DNA from 3 places in the Streptomyces sp. Tu6071 genome. Region 1 is predicted to be linked to each of the others. Evidence: riboswitches for the same ligand, from Rfam matches in the RefSeq annotation. Region 1 holds a riboswitch; each other region holds the start of a gene.
The links. Region 1 has a riboswitch for cobalamin ahead of metE (5-methyltetrahydropteroyltriglutamate--homocysteine S-methyltransferase). Riboswitches for the same ligand answer to the same signal wherever they lie in the genome.
Positions count from the first base shown of each region.

Region 2: linked by a shared signal. The riboswitch ahead of STTU_RS26735 (cobalamin biosynthesis protein) and the one ahead of metE (5-methyltetrahydropteroyltriglutamate--homocysteine S-methyltransferase) in region 1 are both predicted to bind cobalamin.
Region 3: linked by a shared signal. The riboswitch ahead of STTU_RS09715 (ribonucleoside-diphosphate reductase subunit alpha) and the one ahead of metE (5-methyltetrahydropteroyltriglutamate--homocysteine S-methyltransferase) in region 1 are both predicted to bind cobalamin.

Region 1 covers NZ_CM001165.1:492,829-498,114, reverse strand. Annotated here, with positions in the region: gene metE (5-methyltetrahydropteroyltriglutamate--homocysteine S-methyltransferase) at 1-1,858, opposite strand, end outside; cobalamin riboswitch at 2,022-2,212, opposite strand; gene STTU_RS01995 (winged helix-turn-helix transcriptional regulator) at 2,286-2,828, opposite strand; gene STTU_RS01990 (MFS transporter) at 2,972-4,456, shown strand; gene STTU_RS01985 (ABC transporter ATP-binding protein) at 4,614-5,286, opposite strand, start outside.
Region 2 covers NZ_CM001165.1:6,321,765-6,327,050, reverse strand. Annotated here, with positions in the region: gene STTU_RS26755 (class II aldolase/adducin family protein) at 1-399, opposite strand, end outside; gene STTU_RS26750 (lysozyme) at 539-1,267, shown strand; gene STTU_RS26745 (inorganic phosphate transporter) at 1,495-2,787, shown strand; gene STTU_RS26740 (hypothetical protein) at 2,799-3,053, shown strand; cobalamin riboswitch at 3,224-3,356, shown strand; gene STTU_RS26735 (cobalamin biosynthesis protein) at 3,467-4,423, shown strand; gene STTU_RS26730 (cobyric acid synthase) at 4,420-5,286, shown strand, end outside.
Region 3 covers NZ_CM001165.1:2,403,585-2,408,870, reverse strand. Annotated here, with positions in the region: gene STTU_RS09720 (ribonucleotide-diphosphate reductase subunit beta) at 1-625, opposite strand, end outside; gene STTU_RS09715 (ribonucleoside-diphosphate reductase subunit alpha) at 625-2,997, opposite strand; cobalamin riboswitch at 3,135-3,256, opposite strand; gene mctP (monocarboxylate uptake permease MctP) at 3,635-5,263, opposite strand; gene STTU_RS09705 (DUF3311 domain-containing protein) at 5,260-5,286, opposite strand, start outside.

The sequences.
Region 1 (5,286 bases):
CGCGCAGCGCGGGCTCGTCGACCTGGATGACGCGCGTCCCGGCCGCCTCCAGGTCCCGCACCTCGTCCCTCAGCGCGAGCGCGACCTGCCGCGCCGTCTCGCCGAGCGGCTGGTCGTCCCGGACGAAGGACCACGCGAGCATCGTGACGGGCCCGGTCAGCATCCCCTTGACCGGCTTCGCGGTGAGCGACTGCGCGTAGGCCGTCCAGCGCACCGTCATCGGCGCCGGCCGCGAGACGTCGCCCGCGAGCACGGGCGGGCGCACGTACCGCGTCCCGTAGGACTGCACCCAGCCGTGCCGCGTGGCGAGGTACCCCGACAACCGCTCGGCGAAGTACTGCACCATGTCGTTGCGTTCGGGCTCGCCGTGCACGAGGACGTCGAGCCCGGCCTCCTCCTGGAAGGAGACCACCTGCCGGATCTCCTCCTCGATGCGCTTCTCGTACCCGGCCGTGTCGAGGCGCCCGGCGCGCAGGTCCGCGCGCGCGGCGCGGATCGCGCCGGTCTGCGGGAAGGACCCGATCGTCGTGGTGGGCAGCGGCGGCAGGGCGAGGTGCGCGCGCTGCGCGGCGGCGCGTTCCCGGTACGGGGCCGGGCGGCGCGCGTCGGCGTCGGTCACGGCGGCCGTGCGGGCCCGTACCGCCGGGTCGTGGGTGAGCGGGGACGCGGCGCGCGAGGCGAGCGCGGCGCGGTTGGCGGCGAGTGCGGCGGCGACCGCCTCCGTGCCGTGGGTCAGCGCCTTCGCGAGCGTCGCGAGTTCGGCGGTCTTCTGCCGGGCGAAGGCGAGCCAGCGCAGGACCTGCGGATCGATGTCCTTCTCGCGCGCGGCGTCGAGCGGGACGTGGAGCAGCGAGCAGGACGCGGAGACGTCGACGCGGTCCGCGAGACCGAGCAGCGTGCCGAGCGTCGCGAGGGCCCGCTCCAGGTCGCCGGTCCAGATGTTGCGCCCGTCGACGACCCCGGCGACGAGCCGCTTGCCCGGCAGGCCCCCGGCGGCGGCGAGCGCGTCGAGGTTCGCGGACGCCGCTCCGGTGAAGTCGAGCGCGAGCCCGTCCACGGGGGCCTTCGCGAGGACGGGCAGCGCCTCGCCGAGCCGGTCGAAGTAGCTCGCGACGAGGAGCTTCGGGCGGTCGGCACGGCCGCCGAGGTACGCGTAGGCCCGTTCGGCGGCGGCGAGTTCGGCGGGGGTGCGGTCCTGGACGAGCGCGGGCTCGTCGAGCTGGACCCACTCCGCGCCGGCCGCCCGCAGGTCGGCGAGGACTTCCTCGTACACGGGGAGCAGCCGGTCGAGCAGGCTCAGCGGCGCGAAACCGTCCTCGGTGCCGGGGGCGGCCTTGGCGAGCAGGAGGTAGGTGACCGGGCCGACGAGGACGGGCCGCGCGCGCAGCCCGAGGGCGAGCGCCTCGCGCAGCTCGCCGACCTGCTTCGCGGAGTCGGCGGTGAACCCGGTGTCCGGGCCCAGCTCGGGCACGAGGTAGTGGTAATTCGTGTCGAACCACTTCGTCATCTCCAGCGGCGCGACGTCCCGCGTGCCGCGTGCCATGGCGAAGTAGCCGTCGAGCGCGTCGGCCGCGACGGCGGCGCGGTGGCGCGCGGGGATCGCGCCGACCATGACGCTCGTGTCGAGCACGTGGTCGTAGAGGGAGAAGTCGCCGGTGGGGACTTCGTCGGCGCCGTCGGAGGCGAGCTGTCGCCAGGCGGCGGCGCGCAGTCCGCGTGCGGTGTCCTGGAGACGCGCGGCGTCGACGCGGCCCTGCCAATATCCCTCGACCGCCTTCTTCAGCTCCCTGTCGGGGCCCTGGCGGGGGTAGCCGTACACGGTGGCCCGTGCTGCCGCGGCTGCGGACTTCGGTGTCACGGAGATCTCCTTCGCGAGATGAATCCCTGAGATCCCGGGTGTCCACGGGGGCGCGAAGGAACGACGAAGGAGGCGGGACCGCTTGCGTCCGCCGCCTGTGCTCGCCGACCCGCCCACGAGGTCACCGGGATGTCCGGGCGCGCTGTCGGAGCGCGTCCGGGCGACTGGCAGGTCTTCGGACTCGCGGGCACGCCCTCCGGACGGAGGACACCTACTGGCCGTCGCTTCCCAGACCCGTACCCGGGCCCAGTGCGTATGACGGCGGTCGTTCCCGCTCACCGCTGCGGGGCAGTCCCGGATTCCCACCGGGTTCCCTCTTGCGACGCTCCCGCCTGGCGGACGGGGCGAACCAGTCGCTGCGGGCAGTGTAGGGGCTGCGGGGGAGAGGGCGGTGGGGGCGTTCGGGGAGTGGACCGGTCCGGGTGGTTCAGCCCCGCGCCGTGATCCCCGTGGTGTCGACCGGGTCGAGGATGCGGCGGCGGCGCAGCAGGACGCGGCTGACCGGGTCGGCCGGGTCGGGGTCGAGGCCCGGCCCGGGGAGCATGTCGATGTCGCCGGGCTCGGGAAGCGTCCCGCAGTGCGGGCACGTGCCCTGGAGGGCGAGCGGGGTGTCGCACTGCGCGTGCCGGAACTCGCGCAGCGGCCGGGTGCCGCCGAACTCGCCGCGTCCCCACACGCCGAGCCCGTACAGGACGAGCCACAGGCTCTCGCCGCGTGGCGTCAGCACGTACTCCTCGCGGGGCGGTGACTCCTGGTAGCGGCGCTTGACGAGGATGCCGTGCTCGGTGAGGGACTGGAGGCGGGCCGCGAGGACGGCGCGCGGCACGCCGAGGTGCGCGAGGAAGTCGTTGTAGCGGCGCACCCCGTAGAAGGCGTCGCGGACGATCAGGATCGTCCACCGCTCGCCGATGATCTCCAGCGCGCGGGCGACGGAGCACTCCTGCCGCGCGTAGTCCTTGCCGAGAGCCATGGGGCCCAGCGTACCCGTTTTGCGGTTCGGTGAACGAACCGACTGTGCTACGGTCGGCCCGTTCAAGGTTCAGTGAACGAACTTAAGGGGCCGCAAGGCGGGTTGAGTCCCGCTGCCGCGTGCCGGAGGCTGGGGAGGACGACATGGGGCGTGGTACGGACGGGCCGACGAGGACGGGGCCGGGGGCGGCGGTACGGGAACGGGAGCGGCGCCCCGCCGGGCCCGCGCGCGTGACGGGGCGCGGGGTGCTCCTGCTGACGACGGTCGCGACGGTCCTCGCGATGATGAACTACACGGGCCCCCTCGTGACGGTCCCCGCCACCGTCGCGGATCTCGGGACGGGCGTCTCGGCGCAGTCGTGGCTGCTCAATGGCACCCCGCTGGGGCTCGCCGCGGTGCTGCTCGTGGCGGGTTCGCTCGCGGACGACCTGGGGCGGCGGCGGATGTTCACGGTGGGCGTCCTGGCGCTCGGCGTGACGACGGGGCTCGGCGCGCTCGCGCCGTCCACGGTGCTGTTCACCGTGGCGCGCGTCGCGCAGGGCGCGGCGAGTGCGGCGGTCCTCACGAGCAGTCTCGGACTGATCGCCCACGCCTTCCCCGGCGGCGCGGCGCGGATCAAAGCCACGGGGATGTGGGGCGCGGGCGTGAGCGCGGGGATCGCGCTCGGGCCGCTGCTCTTCGGCGCCTTCGGGCCGCTCGCGACGGCCTCGTGGGCGGCGGGGCTGCGCGGCGCCGAGTGGCGGGCGGGGTACGTCGTCCTCGCCGTCCTGCTCCTGCTGCTCGCCGCGCTCCTGCCGGGGCGGCTGCCCGAGTGGCGCACGCCGCGCGAGGGGCGCGCGGACGTGGCGGGCGCCGTGGTGCTCGGCGCGGCGGCGGTCGCGCTGCTCGCGGGGCTCACGTGGGGCCGGGACGGCTGGGGCGCGGTACGGGTGTGGGTGGTGCTGGGCGCGGCACTCGTCCTCGCGGCGGTGTTCCTCGCCGTCGAGCGGCGCGCACCCGCGCCGCTCCTCGCGCCGGGTCTGCTGCGGCAGCGCCGCTTCCTGGGCGCGACGGCGGGCGGCCTGTTCACCGGGCTCGCGGTGCTCGGCTTCTTCAGCTACCTGCCGACCCTCATGCAACAGGCCCTCGGCCTCGGCCCGTTCACGGTCTCGCTGCTCAGCGCGGTGTGGGCGGGCACGGCGCTCCTCGTCGCCCTCCAGGCGCGCCGCCTCACGGGGCGGGTCACGGCGCCGCGCCAACTGGCCGCCGGTTTCCTCCTGTCGGCCCTCGGCGTCGCGACCCTGTGGAACGGCCTCGCGCCCGGCTCGACGTGGAAGGGCCTCGTCCTCGGCCTCGTCGTCGCGGGCGCCGGCAGCGGTCTCCTGAACGCGGCCCTGCCCCTCGTGGCGGTCGAGAGCGTCCCGCCGGAGCGCGCGGCGATGGGCTCGGGCGCCAACAACACGGCCCGCTACCTGGGCGCGTCGACCGGCGTGGCCCTCTCGGTCGCCGTCTCCACGACCGCCCACGCCGACACCCTGCGCGAGGCCCTGGCGGAGGGCGCGAACCGCGCGTCGCTGACGTCGATCGTGCTGTCCGTCGTGGGGGCGGGGGTGGTGCTGGCGCTGGGGAGGCGGGGAGCGACCCGGTGACCGGGGCGCTGAGGGAGCGTCCGGGAACGCGGGGGCGGGCCCGGGCCGCGCGCGCGGTGGTGACGCCTGTGCCGCGCATCTGATGGGGAAGCGCGCGCCGTGCACCTGGTGGTGACGCCTGTGCCGCGCATCTGGTGGTGAAGCGCGCGCCCTGGCGTCACCGCGCCCTCGGTACCACCACGGGAGCGCCGTCGCCGGGGGCGCGGAGGATGTCGGCGTCCAGGCCGTAGACCTCCTTGACGAGCGCTTCGTCGACGACGGCGGACGGTGCGCCCTCCGCCACGATGCGGCCGTCCTTCATCGCGATCAGCAGGTCCGCGCTGCGGGCCGCCGCCGAGAGGTCGTGCAGGACCATCACGACCGTGCGGCCCGCCGCCGCGACCTCGCGGACCAGGCGCAGCACGTCCACGACGTGGCCCGGGTCGAGTGCTGACGTCGGCTCGTCGAGCAGGACGAGCGGGGTGTCCTGGGCGAGGACCATCGCGAGCCAGCAGCGCTGGCGCTGGCCGCCCGAGAGCCGGTCGACGCGCTCCCCGGCGAGGTCCAGCGTCCCCGTCGCGGCGAGCGCGGCCCGTACCGCCTCCTCGTCGGCGCGCGACCACTGCCGCAGCAGGCCCTGGTGCGGGTGGCGGCCGTACCGTACGAGCCCGGCGACCGTCACCGCCTCGGGCGCGCGCGGCGACTGCGGGAGCAGCGCCACGAGGCGGGCCGCGCGGCGCCGGTCGAGCGCCCACAGGTCGGCCCCCGCCGCCCGGACCGTTCCGGCCTCGGCGGGGTGGAGGCGCGCGAGCGTGCGCAACAGGGTCGATTTGCCGCAGCCGTTGGGGCCG
Region 2 (5,286 bases), 5.8 Mb from region 1:
CGGGCCGCCGAAGAGGGCCGTGACGTAGTGGACGGGCGGGATCTCGTCGACCAGGAGCGAGGCCGCCGTCGCGTGCACCGCGTGCGTGTGGACGACGGCCCTGGCCTCGGGGCGGTCCCGGTGGACGGCGAGGTGGAGCGGGAGTTCGCTCGTCGGGCGCAGGGTGCCGAGCACCTGCCGGCCCGCCGGGTCGACGGCCACGAGGTCGTCCGGGCCGAGTTCCCCGTACGGGACGCCCGTCGGGGTGACGAGGACGAGCGTGCCGAGCGCCGGGTCCTCGACGCGTACGGAGACGTTGCCGGAGGTGCCCGTGACGAGTCCGTCCGCGACGCTGCGGCGCGCCGTGGCGAGCAGTTCCGCCCAGGCGGCGCGGGTGTCGGATCCCGGGGTCCGTGTCATGCCCGTATCCTCGCAGCCGCTTTTCCGGGGACGCGGACGGATGAGCATCGCGAATCGCGGGCTTATTTACCGTTTTGCATATGTATCAGCCGTTACGCTCGGCAGGATTTCCGTTCGTCCTCTTCCCGCCGGGGGCTCCATGAGGCTTCTTCGCCGCACCCGTTCCGTCCTGCTCGGCCCGGCGGTCCTCGCCGCCGCGGCCCTCTCCGCGACCCCGGCCCTCGCGGCCGGGCCCGAGGGGCCGCGCGGGCACGACGTCTCCGCGCACCAGGAGAAGGTGAACTTCGCCGACGCGCGCGCCAAGGGCGCGCGGTTCACGTACGTGAAGGCGACCGAGTCGACCACGTACCGCAGCCCGGTCTTCCGGAAGCAGTACGACGACGCGGCGAAAGCGGGGCTGCTGCGCGGCGCGTACCACTTCGCGCTGCCCGACCGCTCCTCCGGCGCCGATCAGGCCGCCTACTTCGTGCGCAACGGGGGCGACTGGCGGCCGGACGGGCGGACGCTGCCGCCCGCGCTCGACCTGGAGGCGAACCCGTACAACACCCAGCACAAGTGCTACGGCATCAGCAAGCAGAGGATGCGCGCCTGGATCAGCGACTTCAGCGACGAGACGCTGCGGCTGACCGGGCGGCGGCCGATGATCTACACGAGCGCGCACTGGTGGAACACCTGCACCGGGCGCAGCACGGCCTTCGCCGACACGCACCCGCTGTGGCTCGCGAACTGGGCAGACAGCCCGGGGACGCTGCCGGCGGGGTGGGCGTACTGGACGCTGTGGCAGTACGCGGTGAAGGGACCGCTGCCCGGTGACCAGAACGTGTTCAACGGGTCCCAGGGGGACCTGGAGCGCTTCACGGACGGCTGAGGGGGCGTCGAGGGAAGGGGCGCGGGGCGCGGTGGTGCGGGAGGGGCGGCGGACGGGTACGGGGCGCAAGCGGAACCCGCGCCGGCGGCGCCCCGGGTCCCGCGCACGGGCCCGCGCGAGGGGCCGCTCCGGACGGGGTCACCACAGCGCCCGCCCCAGTTCATCTTCCGTTCACTCGGATTGCTTACGTTCGGCGTGACATTGACGTCCAACAGAAGCCTGGGTAAATGGAACACATCACGCTTCTCCTCGGGATCGTGATCGTCACCGCTCTCGTGTTCGACTTCACGAACGGTTTCCACGACACCGCCAACGCGATGGCGACCACCATCTCCACCGGCGCCCTCAAGCCCAAGACGGCCGTGGCGATGTCCGCGGCGCTCAACCTCGTGGGTGCCTTCCTCTCGGTGGAGGTCGCCAAGACGATCTCCGGGGGAATCGTCGACGAGTCCGGGCTCAGGACGGAAGTGATCTTCGCGGCGCTCGTCGGCGCCATCCTGTGGAACCTCCTCACCTGGCTGCTCGGCCTGCCCTCCAGCTCCTCGCACGCCCTCTTCGGCGGGCTCATCGGGGCGGCCGTCATGTCGGCGGGCTTCTCCAGCATCAACGGCGGCACGATCGTCACCAAGATCGTGATCCCCGCCGTGGCGGCGCCCGTCGTCGCGGGGCTCGCCGCCTTCGCGGCCACCCGGCTGACGTACCGGCTGACCCGCGGTGTCGACGAGAAGACCGGGGCGAAGGGCTACAGGGTGGGGCAGATCGCCTCGGCCGGGCTCGTCTCGCTCGCGCACGGGACCAACGACGCGCAGAAGACGATGGGCATCATCACGCTCGCCCTCGTCACGGGCGATGTGCTCAAGCCGGGGGCCAACCCGCCGGTGTGGGTGATCCTCTCGGCCGGGTGCGCGATCGCGCTCGGCACGTACCTCGGCGGCTGGCGCATCATCCGCACGATGGGCACCGGACTCACCGACCTCGAACCGCCGCAGGGCTTCGCCTCGCAGACCGGCGCGGCGACCGTCATCCTCGCCTCCTCGCACCTCGGCTTCTCGCTCTCCACGACCCAGGCGTGCTCCGGCTCGGTGATGGGCGCGGGCCTCGGGCGCAAGGGCGGCACGGTGCGCTGGTCCACGGCCGGGCGGATGGCGATCGCCTGGCTGCTCACGCTCCCCGCCGCCGCGCTCGTCGGCGCGGGCGCCGAGTTCCTGACCCGCCAGGGCACATGGGGCGTCGTGCTCACCGGGGTGCTGCTCCTCGCGGGAGCCGCGACGATCTACGTCCTGTCGCGGCGCCGGCCGGTGAGCCACCACGACGTGACCGGCGACGCCGAGCCCGCCGGAGTGATCACCCAGGCCCTCGCCTCGGTCGCGCCGCCGCCCGCCGGGACGCTCACGGTGCCGGTCCAGCCGACGGCCGCCGAGGCGCCCGACGCACTCCACCCCCCGCTCACGGCGGAACTCCCCGCCCCGGCGACGGCCGAGACCCCGCGTCACACCGCGGGCTCCGGCACCGCGGCCTGAAAGGAACCGGCATGAACATCGACTGGGCGGCACTCGGCTCCGTCTTCGGCGTGAGCCTGCTCGTCACCGTGGGCCTCGGCGGCGCCTTCGCCCTCGGCATCGCGGGCCTCTCGCGCGCCTCGGCGGCGACGGCGGCGGAGGACGGCGGTACGGGCGGCGGTACGGGCGCGGGCGGGCAGGCGCTGCTCGCCCGGCTCGGCGCGTACGCGTGCTTCGGCGTGTGCCTCGCGGCCGTCGCGTTCGGGATCTACGTGATCGTGGCCTGAGACGGACCGGCACCACGGGCCCCGCGAGGCCCCCCGCACGGGGGGCGGCGCGGGGCTTTCGCGTGGGCGGGCGGGGCGTCCGTGCGACGTGGGCGGGGGCGCGGGGGGCCGGACGTCCGGACCGGGCGATGTGCCCGGAGTGCGTCAAGTGCGAGTTGACGCCCGGTCTCGGGGCGTGATGCACTGCCGGGGCCATTTCGGCGGCTGTGGAGGAAGTACCGGTGCGAATCCGGCGCGGTCCCGCCACTGTGAGCGGGGAGTGATCCCCGTGAGTCAGGAACTCCCGGCGCCGAATCACGTCGTACCAGGGCGCGGACCCTGAGAGTAGGACACCCCCATGCCCGGCATCCGCCGCAGTGCGCACCCGCCAGCCCGCCCGTTCCCCCGGCGAGGCGTGACGGCGGACTGACGCCATGTCCGCCGGACGTGTTTTCGCGGTCGGCGCCACCGCCGGTCTGCTCGGCGACTCCCTCTTCGGCGATCCGCGCCGCGGCCACCCCGTCGCGGCGTACGGGTCTCTCGCGGGCGTCGCCGAGAAGGCGTTGTGGCGCGACCAGCGCGGTGCGGGCGCCCTGCACACCCTGCTGTGCGCGGGCGGCGCCACCGCGCTCGCCGCCGTCGCCTCCCGTACCGCCGCGCGCCGCTCCCCCGCCGCGTCCGCCGCGCTCACCGCGCTCGTGACGTGGGCCGTCGTGGGCGGTACGTCGCTCGCGCGCGAGGGCCGCGCGCTCGCCGCCGCGCTCGAAGCGGACGATCTCGCCGCCGCGCGCGAGCGCCTGCCGCACCTGTGCGGGCGCGATCCCCGCCGGCTCGACGCGGACGGCATCGCGCGCGCCGTCGTCGAGTCCGTCGCCGAGAACACCTCGGACGCGGTCGTCGGGGCGCTCGTGTGGGGCGCGCTCGGCGGCGTGCCCGGACTCGTCGCCTTCCGGGCCGTCAACACGCTCGACGCGATGGTGGGCCACAAGTCGCCGCGCCACCTGCGGTTCGGCTGGTCCGCCGCGCGGCTCGACGACGTCATGGGCTTCCCGGGCGCCCGGCTCACCGCCGGGCTCGCCGCACTCGTGGGCGGCGCGCCCCGTACCGCGCTCGCCGCCGTGCGGGAGGACGCGCACCGGCACCCGAGCCCCAACGCGGGGCCCGTCGAGGCGGCCTTCGCGGGCGCGCTCGGGGTGCGGCTCGGCGGGACGCTGTCGTACGGGGGCCGGGTCGAGCACCGGCCCGTGCTCAACGCGCGGCGCGGGCGGCCGGTCGCCGTGGCGGACGTCGAGCGGGCGGTGCGGCTCTCGCGGCGGGTGACGTGGGCGGCGCTCGGGGTGTGCGTCGCGGCGCGGCTCGTCGTCGCGCGGCGCCCGGGGGGTGCGCGGTGACCGGGGGCGGGCTGCTCGTCGCCGGGACGACCTCGGACGCGGGCAAGAGCGTCGTGACGGCCGGGATCTGCCGGTGGCTCGTGCGGCGGGGGGTGAGCGTCGCGCCGTTCAAGGGGCAGAACATGTCCCTCAACTCCTTCGTCACGCGCGAAGGCGCCGAGATCGGCCGCGCGCAGGCGATGCAGGCGCAGGCCGCGCGCGTCGAGCCGAGCGCGCTCATGAACCCGGTGCTGCTCAAGCCGGGCGGGGAGCGGTCGAGCCAGGTCGTGCTCCTCGGGAAGCCGCTCGGCGAGCTGAGCGCGCGCGGCTACCACGGGGGGAAGCAGGCGGAGCTGTTCGGGACGGTCGTGGACTGCCTCGCGGAGCTGCGGCGCACGTACGACGCGGTGATCTGCGAGGGCGCGGGGAGCCCGGCGGAGATCAACCTGCGCCGTACCGACCTCGTCAACATGGGGATCGCGCGGGCGGCCCGACTGCCGGTCGTGGTGGTCGGGGACATCGACAGGGGCGGTGTCTTCGCCTCGTTCTTCGGGACGACGGCGCTGCTCTCGGCGGAGGACCAGGCGCTCGTCGCGGGGTACCTCGTCAACAAGTTCCGAGGCGATGTCTCGCTGCTCGAACCGGGCCTGCGGATGCTGCGGGACCTGACGGGGCGGGACACCTTCGGGGTGCTGCCGTTCCGGCCGGGGCTCGGCATCGACGAGGAGGACGGCATGGCCGTCTCCCTGCGCGGCGCGGTGCGCGAGTCGCGGCTCGCGGAGCCGTTCGGGGAAGAGGTGCTGCGGGTCGCCGTGTGCGCCGTGCCGCTCATGTCGAACTTCACCGACGTGGACGCGCTCGCTGCCGAACCGGGCGTCGTCGTG
Region 3 (5,286 bases), 1.9 Mb from region 1:
CGTGCAGCAGGCCGCGCGAGCGGAACCAGTACACGTACGCGAAGGCGCCGTAGAAGAAGAGGCCCTCGATGCACGCCGCGAAGCAGATGAGGTTGAGCAGGAACCGCCGCCGGTCGGACCGCGACTCCAGGCGGTCGATCTTCTCGACCTCGTCGATCCACTTGAAGCAGAACTCGGCCTTCGCGCGGATGGACGGGATGTTCTCCACGGCCGCGAAGGCGGCGGCGCGGTCGTCCGGGTCGGGCAGGTACGTGTCGAGCAGCGTCAGGTAGAACTGCACGTGCACGGCCTCCTCGAAGAGCTGCCGGCTCAGGTAGAGCCGCGCCTCCGGGGAGTTGATGTGCTTGTACAGCGTCAGCACGAGGTTGTTCGACACGATCGAGTCGCCCGTCGCGAAGAACGCGACGAGACGGCCGATGAGGTGCTGCTCGCCGGGCGTGAGCTTCGCGAGGTCGGAGACGTCCGAGTGGAGGTCGACCTCCTCGACGGTCCACGTGTTCTTGATCGCGTCCCGGTAGCGCTCGTAGAAGTCCGGGTAGCGCATGGGGCGCAGGGTCAGCTCGAAGCCGGGGTCCAGGAGGTTCTGGTTGCGCTTCTTCTGCTCGGGCAGGGTGGGGTCGGACATTACTGGCAGGCCTCGCAGGACTCGGGGTTCTCCAGGGAGCAGGCGATCGCCTCGGCGTCGGGCACGCTCTGCTGCACCGGGATGGGTGCGGCCTCGGCGGCCGGGGCACCGGCCGCGCGGGCGATGCGCGTCGCGGGACGCGAGCGCAGGTAGTACGTCGTCTTCAGGCCCTTGTTCCAGGCGTGCGCGTACATCGAGGAGAGCTTGCCGATCGTCGGCGTCTCCATGAACAGGTTGAGCGACTGGCTCTGGTCGAGGAAGGCGGTGCGCTCGGCGGCCATGTCGATGAGCCCGCGCTGCGGCAGCTCCCACGCGGTGCGGTACAGCGCGCGGACCTCTTCGGGAATCCAGTTGAAGCCCTGGACTGAGCCGTTCGCCTCGCGCAGCGCCTCACGGGTGCGCGCGTCCCACACGCCGAGCTTCTTCAGGTCCTCGACGAGGTAGCCGTTGACCTGGAGGAACTCGCCGCTGAGCGTCTCGCGCTTGAAGAGGTTGGAGACCTGCGGCTCGACGCACTCGTAGACACCGGCGATCGAGGCGATCGTCGCGGTCGGCGCGATCGCGAGGAGCAGCGAGTTGCGCATGCCGCTCCTGGCGATACGGGCGCGCAGCGCCTCCCAGCGCTCGGGCCAGGTCCGCTCCACGTCGTAGTGGTCGGGGTGCAGGACGCCGCGCGCGGTCCGCGTCTTCTCCCAGGCGGGGACCGGGCCGTGCTTCTCGGCGAGGTCGACGGACGCCTCGTAGGCGGCGAGCATGATGCGCTCGGCGATACGGGTCGACACGGCCTTCGCCTCGGCCGAGTCGAAGGGCAGCCGCAGCTTGAAGAAGACGTCCTGGAGGCCCATCGCGCCCAGGCCCACGGGCCGCCAGCGGGCGTTGGAGTTCGCCGCCTCGTCGGTCGGGTAGAAGTTGATGTCCACGACGCGGTCGAGGAAGGTGACGGCCGTGCGGACGGTCTCGTCCAGGCGCTCCCAGTCGATCGTGCCGTTGTCGACGAACGCGCCGAGGTTGATCGAGCCGAGGTTGCACACGGCGGTCTCGCCGTCGTCGGTGACCTCGATGATCTCGGTGCACAGGTTCGAGGAGTGGACGACGCTGCCGGGCTCGGCGGTCTGGTTCGCGGTGCGGTTGGAGTGGTCCTTGAAGGTCATCCAGCCCTGGCCGGTCTGCGCGAGGGTGCGCATCATGCGGCCGTACAGCTCGCGCGCCGGGATCGTCTTGCGGGCCAGGCCCTTCGCCTCGGCGGCGCGGTACGCGGCCTCGAACTCCTCGCCCCACAGGTCGGTCAGCTCGGGCACGTCGGCCGGCGAGAAGAGCGACCACTCGGCGTCGGCGGCGACGCGGCGCATGAACTCGTCGGGAATCCAGTGCGCGAGGTTGAGGTGGTGCGTGCGGCGCTGGTCCTCGCCCGTGTTGTCGCGCAGCTCCAGGAACTCCTCGATGTCCGAGTGCCACGTCTCCAGGTAGACGGCCGCGGCGCCCTTGCGGCGCCCGCCCTGGTTGACGGCGGCGACGGAGGAGTCGAGCGTCTTGAGGAAGGGGACGATGCCGTTCGAGTGCCCGTTGGTGCCGCGGATCAGCGAACCGCGCGAGCGGATGCGGGAGTACGCGATGCCGATGCCGCCCGCGTGCTTGGAGAGCCGGGCGACCTGGAGGTAGCGCTCGTAGATCGAGTCCAGCTCGTCCTTCGGCGAGTCCAGGAGGTAGCACGAGGACATCTGCGGGTGCCGCGTACCGGAGTTGAAGAGCGTCGGCGAGGAGGGCAGGTAGTCCAGGCGGCTCATGAGCCGGTACAGGCTCGCGACCTCGTCGACGGCCGGGAGGCTGTCGTCGGCGGCGAGCCCGGCCGCGACGCGCAGCAGGAAGTACTGCGGGGTCTCGACGACCTTGCGCGTGATCGGGTGGCGCAGGAGGTAGCGGCTGTAGAGGGTGCGCAGGCCGAAGTAGCCGAAGCGGTCGTCGCCCCCGGTGTCGACGAGCGCGTCCAGGCGGGCGGCGTGCGCGGCGACGAACTCCGCCGTGCGGTCGCCGATGAGGCCCTCGCGGTGGCCCACGGCGACGGAGGCCGCGAAGCCGCTCGCGCCCTGCCCCGCGGCCTCCTCGACGATCGCGAGGGCCAGCAGGCGGGCGGCGAGCCGGGAGTAGGCGGGGTCCTCGGAGATGAGCCCGGCGGCGGCCTCGGTGGCCAGCTCGCGCAGCTCCGCCTCGTCGGCGTGGGCGCTGCGACCGCGCAGGGCGGCGGCGGCGACCCGGCCGGGGTCGGTGTCGGGGAGGTCGGCGGTGAGTTCCGTGAGGGTCCGCAACAAGGCGGTCCCGGGAAGGTCCTGCTCGGCCGCGACCGATGAGGCGGGATCTGCTGGCGCGATGGTCACTGGGGTGGCTCTCCCTCGCTCGGCTGGGGGCCTCGGGTGCGGGGCGGCGACGGGACGACGGCAGCGCTTTCGGGCACACCGCGTCACGTCCCCGGCCCTTTCCGCGGGGCCCGGACGTCTGGCACCGCGCCCGGGTGGGACGGCGGCGCGCTTTCGGCAGGTCATCGGACTCGCAACACGCCACGGGGCGCGTCGCACACCGTTGCGGGACAGTCCCGGACTCGCACCGGATTCCCCTGCCGACAGCGAGGAAGAGCATACATCTGGGGGGCGGGCGGGAAAGGAGGCCCCAGATGTTGTGTCGGGGGCGGGGACTGTTACGTGCGGGTCAACGGTTGTGGGGTGCCGACAAGGCGTCCTGTGCCCGGTGGGGTGACGGGGGGCGGTGGGGGCGGCGGCGTCGATCGTATGGCTTGAGGGGACCCCACAAGCGAGGTGGGGCGGAGTTTTTACCGGGGGGAGCGGGGCGTGCGCGTGTTCGCATTTCGGTTGCGCAAAGTGAGGAGATGTCAGGGGCATACGAACGCCGGGAGGGGCTGAAAGAATCAGCCCCTCCCGGCGGCCCCCGGCCGAAGGCTGGGGGAGTCCGAGGAGCGGGGTCCGGGGCGGAGCCCCGCGCGAACCCCCGCCCGGGGAGTCAGTGCCCCGCGGTCTCCGGCACCGCCGGCGGAAGCTCCTGCTTCACGCCGGGGTCGCCCGCGTCGGCCACGTAGTCCGAGGGCCGCGTCTCGTCCACGCCCTCCGGCGCCTTGAAGGCCCGCAGGACGAAGGTGAGCACGACCGTGACCACGAGGTTCAGGACGATGGCCGTCATCCCGATGTACCCGATCTCGCCGAGCCCCGGGATCTCCTTCGACGAGCCCCCGAAGTGGTCCTGCGTCGGCGAGGACGTCGACCAGGCCGCCCACGTCCCGTACGCCATCCCGGCCGCCCAGCCGGCGAGCAGCGCCCAGCGGTGGAACCAGCGCGTGAAGAGGCCGCCGACGAGCGCGGGGAGCGTCTGGAGAATCCAGATGCCGCCGAGGAGCTGGAAGTTGATCGCGACTGTCTTGTCCATGCCGAGCACGAAGATCAGCGCGCCGACCTTCACGAGCAGCGAGACGAGCTTGGAGATCCGCGCCTCCTGCGCCGGGGTCGCGTCCGGCTTCAGGAAGTCCTTGTAGATGTTGCGCGTGAAGAGGTTCGCCGCGGCGATCGACATGATCGCCGCCGGGACGAGCGCGCCGATGCCGATCGCGGCGAAGGCGACCCCGGCGAACCAGTCCGGGAACATGTTCTCGAAGAGCTGCGGGATCGCGAGCTGGCCGTTGCTCACCTTGACGCCGCTCGCGATCGCCATGAAGCCGAGGAGCGCGAGCAGCCCCAGCATGAGCGAGTAGAGCGGCAGGATCGTGGTGTTGCGCCGGATCACGTTCCGCTTGCTCGACGAGAGCGTCGCCGTCACCGAGTGCGGGTACATGAAGAGCGCGAGCGCCGAGCCGAGGGCGAGCGTCGCGTACCCCCACTGCCCGGCCTCGCCGGGCGCGAGCGCGCCCTTCGGCTGTCCCGTCGCGGGGTTCTTCTGCGAGAGCGCGTCGCCGGCCTTCGCGAAGATGTCGTCGAAACCGCCGAGCTTGATCGGGATGTAGATGATCGCGACCGCGATGACGAGGTAGATCAGCCCGTCCTTGACGAAGGCGATCAGCGCCGGGGCCCGCAGCCCCGAGGAGTACGTGTACGCGGCGAGTACGGCGAAAGCGATCAGAAGTGGCAGGTCCTTGACAAACCAGTTCGTGTCGTCGCCGCCGCCCACGCCCATGACGTCCAGGACGGCCTGGATGCCGACGAGTTGCAGCGCGATGTACGGCATCGTGGCGAGGATGCCGGTGAGCGCGACGGCGAGCGAGAGTCCCTTGGAGCCGAAGCGGCCCCGTACGAAGTCCGAGGTCGTCACGTACCCGTGCCGGTGCGAGACCGACCACAGGCGCGGCAGGAAGGTGAAGATGAGCGGGTAGACGAGGATCGTGTACGGCACGGCGTAGAACCCGGCCGCGCCGCCCGCGTAGATCGCCGCGGGGACCGCGACGAAGGTGTACGCGGTGTAGAGGTCGCCGCCGAGCAGGAACCAGGTCACCCAGGTGCCGAAGGAACGACCGCCGAGGCCCCATTCGTCGAGGCTCTCCACGCCGGAGCGCCGCCAGCGCGCCGCGAGGAAGCCCATGACGGTGACGACGACGAAGAAGAAGATGAAGACCGCGAGCGCGATCCCGTTGACGCCGTCCTTCACTTGACCTCACCGCCCCGCGGGGC